Regions from separate parts of the Paenarthrobacter sp. NPDC090517 genome, predicted to be linked through region 1. Evidence: riboswitches for the same ligand, from Rfam matches in the RefSeq annotation. Region 1 holds a riboswitch; each other region holds the start of a gene.
The links. Region 1 has a riboswitch for cyclic di-AMP ahead of ACIQTW_RS15340 (C40 family peptidase). Riboswitches for the same ligand answer to the same signal wherever they lie in the genome.
Positions count from the first base shown of each region.

Region 2: linked by a shared signal. The riboswitch ahead of ACIQTW_RS11385 (NlpC/P60 family protein) and the one ahead of ACIQTW_RS15340 (C40 family peptidase) in region 1 are both predicted to bind cyclic di-AMP.
Region 3: linked by a shared signal. The riboswitch ahead of ACIQTW_RS09305 (hypothetical protein) and the one ahead of ACIQTW_RS15340 (C40 family peptidase) in region 1 are both predicted to bind cyclic di-AMP.

Region 1 is NZ_JBIVXN010000004.1:387,164-390,913, forward strand. It holds gene ACIQTW_RS15335 (NlpC/P60 family protein) at 81-878, opposite strand; gene ACIQTW_RS15340 (C40 family peptidase) at 977-1,720, opposite strand; cyclic di-AMP (ydaO/yuaA leader) riboswitch at 1,725-1,894, opposite strand; gene ACIQTW_RS15345 (M23 family metallopeptidase) at 2,033-2,869, opposite strand; cyclic di-AMP (ydaO/yuaA leader) riboswitch at 2,874-3,115, opposite strand; gene ACIQTW_RS15350 (metal-dependent transcriptional regulator) at 3,300-3,750, opposite strand, start outside.
Region 2 is NZ_JBIVXN010000002.1:551,385-555,134, reverse strand. It holds gene ACIQTW_RS11395 (NCS2 family permease) at 1-541, opposite strand, end outside; gene ACIQTW_RS11390 (copper resistance protein CopC) at 656-1,288, shown strand; cyclic di-AMP (ydaO/yuaA leader) riboswitch at 1,439-1,630, shown strand; gene ACIQTW_RS11385 (NlpC/P60 family protein) at 1,634-2,431, shown strand; gene ACIQTW_RS11380 (FAD-binding protein) at 2,551-3,243, opposite strand; gene ACIQTW_RS11375 (universal stress protein) at 3,662-3,750, shown strand, end outside.
Region 3 is NZ_JBIVXN010000002.1:94,284-98,033, reverse strand. It holds gene ACIQTW_RS09315 (pyridoxal phosphate-dependent decarboxylase family protein) at 1-338, shown strand, start outside; gene ACIQTW_RS09310 (glycosyltransferase) at 354-1,190, opposite strand; gene ACIQTW_RS09305 (hypothetical protein) at 1,361-2,215, opposite strand; cyclic di-AMP (ydaO/yuaA leader) riboswitch at 2,217-2,404, opposite strand; gene ACIQTW_RS09300 (ATP-binding protein) at 2,514-3,750, opposite strand, start outside.

The sequences.
Region 1 (3,750 bases):
ATGGAGGGGTCGATCCGGCAACCGTTAAAGCAGAACTCCCCGCTGGCCTAAGCCCGCGGGGAGTTCGTTTGCGACGTGGGTCAGCCGTTGACGCGGATGAAGACCGGGCCGGAACCGACGTTGGCGCTGAACAGTGCCGTGGTGGATCCGTTCCATCCACCGTGAACTGCCTGGCCGTTGCCGACGTATACCGCAATGTGGGCCTGTCCGGCCAAACCGCCGTTGGCGTAGTAGGCGAGGTCACCAGGCTGGGCTTCAGCTGCACTCACGGTGCGGCCCAGGGAGAGGTAGCCAGCGGGCCAGTCGTGGAAGTTGATACCCACGGCAGCCAGGGAGTTGGTCACCAGCATGGTGCAGTCCTGCGTCACGCCGAGCTGGGCGTAAGCTGCAGCAGCGATAGCGGCACCGAGGCCGCTGGCTGCGGCGGGAGCCGCCGGGGCGGGGGTCGCGTTGCTGACGGCAACGGTTGCATTGGCTGCCGGAGCTGCGTTGGCGGTAGCCGCGGTTGCCTTTTTGGTTTCGACCTTGGCTTCAACCTTGGCCGGGGCTTCCTCGACGACCACGGGAGCCGGGGCTTCCACCGTGGTGACCACAGGGCGCTCGTAAGAAATGGCAACCGTGGAGTCCGCGGCGATGGTGGCCTGGACTACCGACTGCACGTCGAGGGTGGACGTGGAAGTCGATTCGCGGTCCACGTTGGTGTCGGCAGCGTTGGCGGCGATTCCACTGGTCAGGACCAGGCCTGAAGCAGCGGCAATAACTGCTGCCTGGCGGCCAACGCCACCGGCGTTGTCGCTAACGGCCTTCGCGATGACGGCAAGCGAGCTGGTCTTGGGGGCCTCAGCGCGGTGCCGTGCAAGCTTGTTTGCACTGGTCATGATTTTCTCTTTTCGTATCCGCGTGCAGTTGGGATGCACGCGGGTAATGGGTTGGCCAACGTTGGGGGCATGCTGGCCGACCCCGAACCGGATAATTTCTAGCGGAGGGTGTAGAACGATGAGGTGCCGGTGGACGCTACGGAGTGCAGCAGCGTTCCCTGGCCGGGATTCAAGGCGCTGATCATCATGCCGTTGCCGACGTAGATGCCCACGTGGGCTCCGCCGTTCTGCATGACAAGGTCGCCGGGAGCAGGAGCGCTGGTGGGCGTCATGGCCGTCCAGGCGTTGACGCGGGGGATGCTGATGCCGGCCTGTGCATAGACCCACTGGGTGAAGCCGGAGCAATCCCAACCGTTCGGTGTGGTGCCGCCCCAAACGTAGGGAGAGCCGATGCCGGTGTAGGCAATGGCGGCTAGACCGGACGCAGCTGCGCTTGAGGCCGAATCCTTGGCCTTGGATGACTTCGCGGTGACCGCTTCAGCTTTTTCTTCAGTGCTGGCCGCTGCACGCTCGGTAACGCGCGCGGCGCGCTGGACTGCCTTGGGAGCTTCCTTGGTAGCCACGGTGGGGCTCTCGAAGGAAACGGTAGCTGTTGGCTCTGCCGTGACAACCGCGGTAACAGCCAGTTGTTGGGTGCTGGAGGCCTCCGACTTGGAAACGTCGGTATCTGCGGCTTGTGCCGGCAAGCCGACGGTGAGGACGAGGCCTGAGGCTGCTGCCAGGACGGCGGCCTGACGACCCACAGTTCCTGCGTTGGATGAAACAGCCTTGGAAAGCGTATTCAACGGATTCGTGCGAACCGTTTGGGCGCGATGGCGCGCAGGGGTAGTGCGTGATGACACGTAGGTAGCCTCTCCCAATGCCTGCGAGGTGAGCTGTCGGATTCGGATGGGAGTCATCCGGCCGCGCTGCTTCCAAGGAAGCTTTTGCGACTTAACCCCAAGGCCTTCTTTCGAAGACCGGAAGTGGTTCCCCCGCCCCTGCCAGACGATTTATGCGAACGGACCTTGAGCGGTGGCAGAGCTAGGCAATCCACTCAAGTGCATCGACCCCCTAAAAAGCCGATGCGCTCTGTACGCTACAACAGTTGAACGCGAATGTCACATTCAGGTCACGGGGTGACTCTCGAATGCGAGAGGCAACCATCAAATGGCTTAGAGCCAACCCATGGGGTCTACGACTTCACCGTTGACCTGGACCTCAAAGTGGAGGTGGCAGCCAGTGGAAGCGCCCGTGGTGCCGCTGAGTGCAACGGTGTCGCCACGGTTAACGGTCTGTCCCACCTTGACGGTGAAGGACGACAGGTGGTTATACGTGGTCTCGAGGCCGTTACCGTGGTCAACGACCACGCGGTTGCCTCCGCCATACTCGTGCCATCCGGCGAAGGTGACCTTACCGGTGGCTGCAGCATGAACAGCCGTACCGCACTGGGCAACGAAGTCCTGGCCACGGTGGAAATCACCGGCGCCACCCGTGAGGGGGCTGATGCGGTAGCCGAAGGGGGATGCCGTGGTGAGCGTGTCAAGGGGGCTTGCCATGCTGCCAACGGATGAGGCCCGCTGGATGCTGTCAGCCGATTGGGCGCTGAGCAACTGCTTCAACTTCCCGTCCGGGTCGGCAGCAGTAGCGACGGCTGCGCGGCTGAAGTCGATCTTGGCTGATGCAGCAGCGGAAACCTCGGGCTGGCTGCCCGCGGGTGCGGCAACGGCAAGGGCAGACTCAGTCTGGCCTGATTCCGAGGTAGCCATGACGGGACTTGTGGCAGGCAGGCCGACAGTCAGGGCAAGTCCGGTGGCGGCTAGCGCAACACCGGCCTTCTGCCCGACGCCGCTGGCAGCGGCGAAGTCGGCAACCTGGCGCAACGGGCTCTTACGGCGGCGCACCTGACGCTCGGTGTCGCGAGGCCGGATCTCCGTTACGACGGTGGCTGGCCGCAGCTCAGCAGCGGGGCCGGACGCGCGGCGGCGGCCCCTGACGTTCTGCGATGTCAAACTCTGTTCCTCTCTCAAAAGCCTGCGAAGTTAGCTGTCGGATTCGGGTCAGAGAGTACAAAGACCCGGTCCGCACGAGGCGCTCACGGCACACAGGTATCCCAAGAGGGACTTGCATACGTGGGCACTTCTGCTGCGGACTTCACCCCAAGGCTGCTTCTTTAGACAGCCGCTTGTGGTTCCCCCGCCTCTGCCAGTGGTGGATAACACACCTGATCCGCTGGCAGAGCTCGGCTCCGGATCAGGTAACGCTTTGGTATCAGCGCTAGTAAATAACTATAGGGGATTAAGGCCTTCGGTAATAAATTCGTTATCAACAAGAACGGGCTGAGCGCAGCAGCCCTTTATCATCAATTCCGAAAAACCGCAGGTCACACGCGCGCTGAAGGCCCAAAAGTGAGGTTTGACACTGTACTGACCCAGCGCCCGGTCAGCTGAGCGAGACGAAGACGTGCGCGGCAACTTCAGGAGGCAGTTCCAAAGCGCCTTCAATACCAGGGACCCGGACCGAGATGTATTCGCCGACGCGTTCCAGGGACACGCTCGCTCCGGGACGGATCCCGCCTTCGTCCAACTGGGTAAGAAGCTCCGGCTCCACCTGGATGGGCTCCGCCAGGCGGCTGACCACCACGCGGGAATCGGTAGCGTAGCCGTCCATGGCCTGCAGCAGGTTGACATCAAGCCGGGGGAAGGGCTGGCTGGCAAGGCCACCAAGCGCTTCAAGACCCGGAATGGGATTGCCATAGGGAGATTCCGTGGGGTGCTCCAGTAGCTCGTAGAGCCGACGCTCCACGCGCTCACTCATGACATGCTCCCAGCGACACGCTTCATCGTGCACGTACGCCCAGTCCAGGCCGATCACGTCAGCCAGCAGGCGCTCC
Region 2 (3,750 bases), on a different contig from region 1:
CCAAGCCCAGCGGAACGGTGGTCCCGGCGGCATCAGGGATGCGGCGGACGAAACCGGCGTTGACCAGACCAATGAGAGCGATAAAGAGTCCGATGCCCACAACAATTGCCGTCTTCAGGGCCTCCGGAACTGCCTTGAACACGGCTGTCCGGAAACCGGTCAGCACCAGGATGAGCATAGTGACGCCCGACAACACCACGAGCCCCATCATGTCCGGCCAGGTCAACCCGGGATGGGAGGCCACCGTGACTGCCACGAAGGCGTTGACGCCCAAGCCTGTGGCCACGGCAAACGGGTGTTTGGCCCACGCGCCCATGAGGATGGTCAGGATGCCGGCAACGAACGCCGTGGTGGCTGCCACGGCCGTGAAGCCCAGCGAAGCGCCACTCGAGTCAGGTCCGGAGAGGATCAGCGGGTTCAGCACCACGATGTAGCTCATGGCGAAGAAGGTCGCGAAGCCGCCACGGATTTCCCGCGAGTACGTGGACCCACGTTCGGAGATTTTGAAGTAGCGGTCGATTGCAGAACCTTGTTTCAGCATGAAGGTCTCCGGGGATCGAGGGGAGTTTGCCCTCAAATCCTATGTTGTCCGGTGTGGGCCCTCTGAACGATTCGCCTAGTCTGTAAGGAAGCCAACACTAGGAGAAACCGCCCCATGCGTACCATCCGCCCGCTTCTGGCCGCCGTCGTCGCTGCCCTTGCCTTCGCGTCCGCCTTGCTGTTTTCCGCGGCTCCGGCGTCCGCGCACGACGTCGCCGAGTCAACCGCGCCAGCCAATGGTGCCAGCGTTGCGGAAGTTCCGGCGTCGGTCTCCATCACGTTCAACAACCGCCCGCTCGCGATCGGTTCCGGTGTAACCGTGACGGCCGCCGGTGAGAACTGGGCGGACGGTCCGGTCGAAATCATCGACAACCAGGCTGTTCAAAAGCTTCGCCAGGGTGCTCCCGCTGGTGAATACACGGTGGTATGGCGCGTAGTCAGCTCGGATTCCCACCCCATCGAGGGCACCTTCACGTTCACCGCCACCGCGGGAAGCACGACGACGGCGACTGGCCCGGTGGGTGCCTCGCCGTCGGCATCAGCGCCGTCAGCCACTGTCCCCACGGCCGGTACAGCGGCGCCGGGGACGGGCAACAGTGAGCCTGCCGCTGACGCCTCGCAGCCCTTCCCTTGGAGCATTGTTGGATTGGCCGTTGTTGCTGTGGGTCTCGTTATTTACCTTGCTGTTACCGCGCGGAAGAAACTTGCCGCTTTCAACGGCCCGGACAGCGATACTTCCGCGGAATAACGCGGTTTTCTACGTACCTGCGAATATCTCGAAACGGATACTGCGACACGCCAGAAGCCCACTTCCCGTTACTTAAATGTGACTTCGGTGGAATCATCGCGTACGGTAGTACCTGTGCCTGTTCCACGTAGCGGGCACTTCCGGCCTGATTGCCTAGCTCTGCCGCAGTCCGGAATCCGTTCGCAGACAAACCTACGGCAGAGACGGGGAACCCAATTTAGGTCGCTTTCGAGCGTGCCTTGGGGTGAAGTCACGAAGCTTCCGCTGAACAGCGGGGGATAGTGGCCGGGTGACTCCCATCCGAATCCGACAGCTAACCTCGCAGGCATCGGGAGAGGCTCTTTCATGTCTTCACGCATTCTTCGCGGCCGTCGTAAGGCGGACAGCGTACGTCCTAATCCGTTCATCTCCATCTCGAAGGCAGTAGCCAGCAACGCTTCCGGCGCTGGCCGCCAGGCAGCTGTTATCGCAGCAGCCTCGGGCCTCGTTTTGACCGGCTCCATTGCTGCTCACGCAGCTGAGGCTCCGGTTCAGCGCGACTCCAGCCCCGCAACGGTCGCTGAGACCGTTTCCGAGGCACCCACCAAGGTTGTTACCGCTCTGGCAACGGCTACCGTCAACTTCGAGCGTCCGGCCGTTGCTTCCGTAGCAGCTCCGGTCATCGAAAAGCCGGCTCCCGTTGTTGAGGCCCCCGTGGCCAAGAAGGCAGCCGTCACCACTGCTGCTGCAAAAGCACCCGTCGCCGCTAAGGCTGCGGTCGCCGCTGCTCCTGTTGCCGCTGCACCGGTTGCCGCTGCTCCTGCAGCTGCTGCCCCCGCCGCTGGCGGCGTCAACGCAGCCATGGTCGCCTCGGCTTACGCACAGATCGGTGTCTTCCAGGACTGCACCGCCATGGTCGAGAAGGCCCTTGGCTCCGCAGGCATCCCGGTAGGCGACCTCGGTCCCATGCAGTTCATGAACTACGGCAAGGTTGTTAGCACCCCCCAGCCCGGTGACATGATCGTCCAGTCCGGCCACGTTGCTATCTACATCGGCAACGGCCAGGCAATCAGCGGTGGCATCAACGGCAACCAGACGGGCATCCACCCGATCAGCTGGTTGACCGCAACGGGTCCCCTGACCTACGTACGCGCTGGCGCATAAAGCCTCACGCTTCAGTTCAAAGGCCGGTGCCTTCAAAGAGTAATTTCTTTGAAGGCACCGGCTTTTGGCGTTAAGTTCTGTTTGTTTATGTTCAGCAGGAAAAGTTAGGCGGCGTGCCCCTAGGCGAGGGCGATGCCCGGACCTGCGGGTAGGGCCACCTTGGAGGAGATGGCTTGGCCCACTGCCTTGGCTTGCCGCAGCACTTCCTTGGGAGACGGGGTGATAAGGTCCCCAACGCCCACCAGGTGCATCCCTACCGCCCGCATGGCGGCCGCGAAGTTTTGGCCAACGGCTATTCCAAGTTCGGCGAGCATGCGGCGTAACTGGCTTTGGGCGCAGCGCGTCACTACTACGTGGTCCGCCAGGAGGACGCCGTTCGCTGTGTGGACCGCCCATTGGCGTGGAGTGGATTCGAGGGGGCCGGATACGTGGAGTCCGGTCCTCAGGCCGGCTGTGGTCATGCTTGCGGCCAGTCCGTATCCGATTTGCCGGGAGGGGTCCGAACCCAGGAAATCAAGGCGGACGGCGCGGGTGGTGTTGCGAACGTCCAGTTGATGGTTGGCGGCGTAGTTCCGCAGGTGTCGGAGGATCTCGTTGCGTTCCTGCATGGCCGCAGGATCGGCCACCTCAGTGCGTTGAAGCATGCCTGTATGGACGGAAGGACCTGTGGTGGACAGTGCGCCGAACCCGTCCACGACGATTGAGCCCACGCCATAGCGGCTGAGCTCACTGGCAACTGCCAAGCCGGACAGGCCGGCTCCGATGACCACGGTGGTGGTGCGCTCCGTGCCGGAATCAGGCGTGAGTGACACTGCTTGGTTCCTCCTTGACGTGTGTGCCTTTCGGCATCGCGTGGGATCGCGTCCGAGTTCCCCAAGCGGCCGCAAATAAATGGCCGGAGTGTGTGGTGTGAAACACGTTTGCCGGCCATTCGGTGACTCGAACACTACCGAACTTTTTCGGCCATGGATAGCCTCCGCGACTGCGCGTTTTGTGTGTTCGTCCGCAGCGCAATGTGAGAGCCCGGGAACCGAGCCCGGACCGTTATGCACATAGCCCGATGTCGCCTTGATTCGCTACTGCTGACCGAGAATAGTTGGCATTGGGAGGAGAAATTTCCCGGTTTCTCCTGCTCCGGCCATTGACAATGAAACAGTGAGGGAATCCGACGCGGAGAACCTCTGGCAGAATAGCCGGAACATCAAGCAGTAGGTGGAGAGGCAGGCCCCCATGGACCAGCACGGCAGACACAGTGAAGAGCCACAGGACGGCCAGGATCAGGCTGTGGAACCAGGTGGCATCGTGGTGGGAGTGGACGG
Region 3 (3,750 bases), on a different contig from region 1:
CACTCAGGCAACTGGGCCGGGACGGCGTGATTTCCATGGTGGAGCGCCTGGCAGCGAATGCCCGGGCTTTGGCTGAAGGCCTGTCCTCGATTCCTGGCGTGGAGGTGCTCAATGACGTCGTGTTCACGCAGGTCTCGGTGAGTTTCGGAAGCGATGACCGTACGCACCGGATCACCCAGCGGCTTATGGCCGAAGGCGCGGTCTGGATGTCCGGTTCGTCGTGGCGTGGACGCGAGATCCTACGGATCTCGGTCAGCAACTGGACTACGGACGCCGGAGATGTCGCGGCCTCCCTTGCCGCCGTGCGGGGTGCGGTGGAGGCTGAGCCGGAGATGTAGAGCTCCTGCGCGGGCTCAGTGCCGGTGAGGTCCTCGGCCCAGTTCGGCGCGCAACTCACTGACGGGAATTGTCCCGTGATGCAGCTCGCGGGCCAGGCGCGCCACTGCGCGGAGGTCCGCCCAGGCTGTGCGTACGACGTCGACGCTCGGGTCGGGATCGTCGGTCCAGTCGAGCGGGACTTCATGAATGCGCAAAGCAGAACGTTCGGCAATCATCAGCAGTTCGGTGTCGAAGAACCATGCTTCATCGCGGGTGTGGGGGAGCAACTGTTGGGCGATGTCGGCACGTATGGCTTTGAAGCCGCACTCGGCATCGGAGTAGCGCGCCCCCGTCATGACGCGCAGCAGGAAGTTGTAGGTCCGTGCAATGACCTCACGGTGGCGGCTGAATGTCCCGTGTGAGGCCTTGGCCAGTCGCGTGCCGACCGCGAGGTCGGAGTGCCCGGAGATCAGCGGGGCAAGTAGGGGCGCCACCGCCGAAAGGTCGATGGTCAGACGGGGGTCCATGTACGCAAGCAGAGGTGAGGGCGAGGAAAGCCAGACCCGGCGGAGCGAGTTTCCGCGACCCCTCTGCTCAAGGTGGACCACCAATAGCTCGGGGAGTTCCCTGGCCAGGCGTTCGGCGATCCGCAAGGTGTTGTCCGTGCTGGCATTGTCCGCGACGGTGATCCGGAATGTGTGGGGGAAGGAACCGGCGAGGTGGCTGTGTAGGCTGCGAAGCTTGTATTCCAGCTGGGTCTCGTCGTTGAGCACAGGGATGATGAAGTCCAGGGTAGGAACTAAGGCGCGTGTGTCCGCGGGGGAGCGCTGCAGCTGATGATTCATCACCGGCTTGGGATCTGTGAGCGTCATACATTCAGCATCAGCTCACTCCATATGAGCCGAATAGGCGGCAACTGTGACCCCACTGTGAACTAAGCGCCGCACCTGTGAAACGGCAAAACCGCACCCGTTCCCGCTATCCGCTCCAGTGGGCACTGGTGCGAACGGCGGCAACGGGCGCGGCAATCAAGCAGTCTGGTTTAGTACCAGTTGTTGGCCAAGTGGAAGCCCAGAGCGGCGGACGGGGATCCGTAACGCTCCTTGATGTAGTTCAGGCCCCACTTGATCTGGGTCTGGTAGTTGGTTTCCCAGTCAGGACCCACGGTGGCCATCTTGGAAGCAGGCAGGGACTGGACGATGCCGTAGGCGCCGCTGGAAGCGTTCATCGCCGTGGTCCTCCAGTTCGATTCCTTCTCCCACAGCGTGTTGAGGGCAGTCATTTCGCCCGGGCCCCAACCGTAGTTGCCAAGGATGCTGAGTGCGTACGCCTTGGCAGCCGCAGGGTCATCCACAGCCTTGGGAGCGGCAGCAGCTGCTGCGGCTTCCGCAGCGGCAGCGGCAGCAGCGGCGTCGGCGGCCTGCTTGGCAGCAGCGTCAGCAGCAGCCTTCTCAGCTGCGGCCTGGGCAGCAGCCTGATCAGCGGCAGCCTTTTCGGCTGCAGCCTGCGCAGCTGCGGCCTGGTCAGCGGCAACCTTCTCGGCGGCGGCCTTGTCTGCGGCGGCCTTATCCGCGGCGGCCCTGTCGGCTGCGCCCTTTTCGGCGGCAGCATTCAGGGAAGCAGAGATCTCAGCCGACTTGTTGGTGTTGACCTGCGCACTGGACTGGGTTCCGGCTACGCGGCTGGCCTCGGGGAGGGTCAGTGCGGCGTTTGCGGCGGTTCCGAGCGATGCAACGCCCAATGCAGCTGCCACAACACCGGCAACTACGGACATGCGGTGGCCGGACTTACCCTGGCGGGCTGCGTTCTTGAGGACGGACTGCGACTTGGTGAGCGGTGCGTTGTGTTCGTCGCTGTGACGCGCGGAAGGGCGCGTCTGATCGTTAAATTCAGACATGTGATTACCTCTCAGCGCCTGCGGAGTTAGCTGTCGGGTTCGGATGAGGTCATCCGGCCGCGCATCATGCTGCGGCTTCACCCCAAGGGCCGGCCAAAAGTGGCCTGGCCCGGAGACTCTGGGTCCCCCGTCTCTGCCTCGGAGAAAGAACGGACTCCGGGAAGTGGCAGAGCTCGGCGCATCCCGGATGTGGGCCTGCTAGGGACGACCCACCCTTTCGACGGTACAGGAGGATTCCGTAGAAGTCACATTTAGGTAACAGAGATCACGATGCCGGTGAGTCGCCTTGCCCGATTCGTTATATGCCTTCGGTGGTGACGGTAGGGAATCGAAGGGCGAATTCGGTGCGCCCCGGCCGCGAGGTCATTTCCACGCTACCGCCATGCGCCGAAACGATGGATTCCACAATGGACAAGCCGAGTCCGGAGGTGCCCTCAGTTCCTGATCTTGCGACATCAGCGCGGGCGAACCGGGAGAAGATCCGGCCCTGGAAATCTTCAGGAATTCCGGGGCCGTTGTCCGTCACCGTGACCACGGCGCTGCCATCGGCGGAGAGCATGACACCTGTAGCCACAGTGGTGCCGGGATCGGTGTGTTTGCGGGCATTGGACAGCAAATTGGCCAGCACCTGGTGAAGTTGGGTGGCATCGCCGCGCACAGTGATGGGCTCGTCAGGGAGCTGGAGCTGCCAGATGTGGTCCGGCGCCATGACTTTCTCGTCACTCACCGTTTCGATGACCAGCTGTGTCAGGTCTACGTTTTCGACTTTCACGGGCTTGCCCTCGTCCAGCCGCGCCAGCAGTAGAAGGTCCTCCACCAAGGTGGTCATGCGTTCGGACTGGCTTTGGACCCGCGCCAGCGACTTCCGGCCATCCTCGGTGAACGTTTCCGTCATCCTCAGCAGCTCTGTGTAGCCCCGGATGGCGGTCAGGGGCGTTCGTAGTTCGTGCGAGGCATCGGCCACAAACTGGCGCACTTTGGTTTCGCTTTCCTGCCGGGCTTCCAGCGCGCTCGAAACGTTGTTCAGCATCTGGTTCAAGGCATGGCCGACGCTGCCAACTTCCGTTCCAGGGTGGGATGCCGACGGCGGTACGCGCACCGCCAGTGCCACCTCACCGGCGTCGAGAGGCAGGCGCGCAACCTTTGTGGCCACCTCGGAGAGCTGCTCGAGCGGACGCATGGTCCGGCGGATGATGACCGTCCCCACGAGGCCGATCACCACCAGGCCACCCAGCGAGACCAGCACCATGGTCCACACCAGCGAGGCTTCGGCGCTCTGTTTGTCCGCGAGCGGCAGGCCCGTCACGATCACATCGCCATAGGTGGTCTTGACTGCCACCAGCCGGTAATCGCCGTTGGACAGTGATCGGTCCACGGGGTGGTTGTTCGTGGGGAGCGACACCAGGACCTGCTCGTCGTCTGCTGAGAGCGAGACGCGGTTACCTTGGGCGTCGATCAAACCCGAGCTACGCACAGCGGAGCCGTCGATCCTCGCGTTGAGCGTGCCCGCCGCCTGCCCGCGCGCTTCCAAAGGG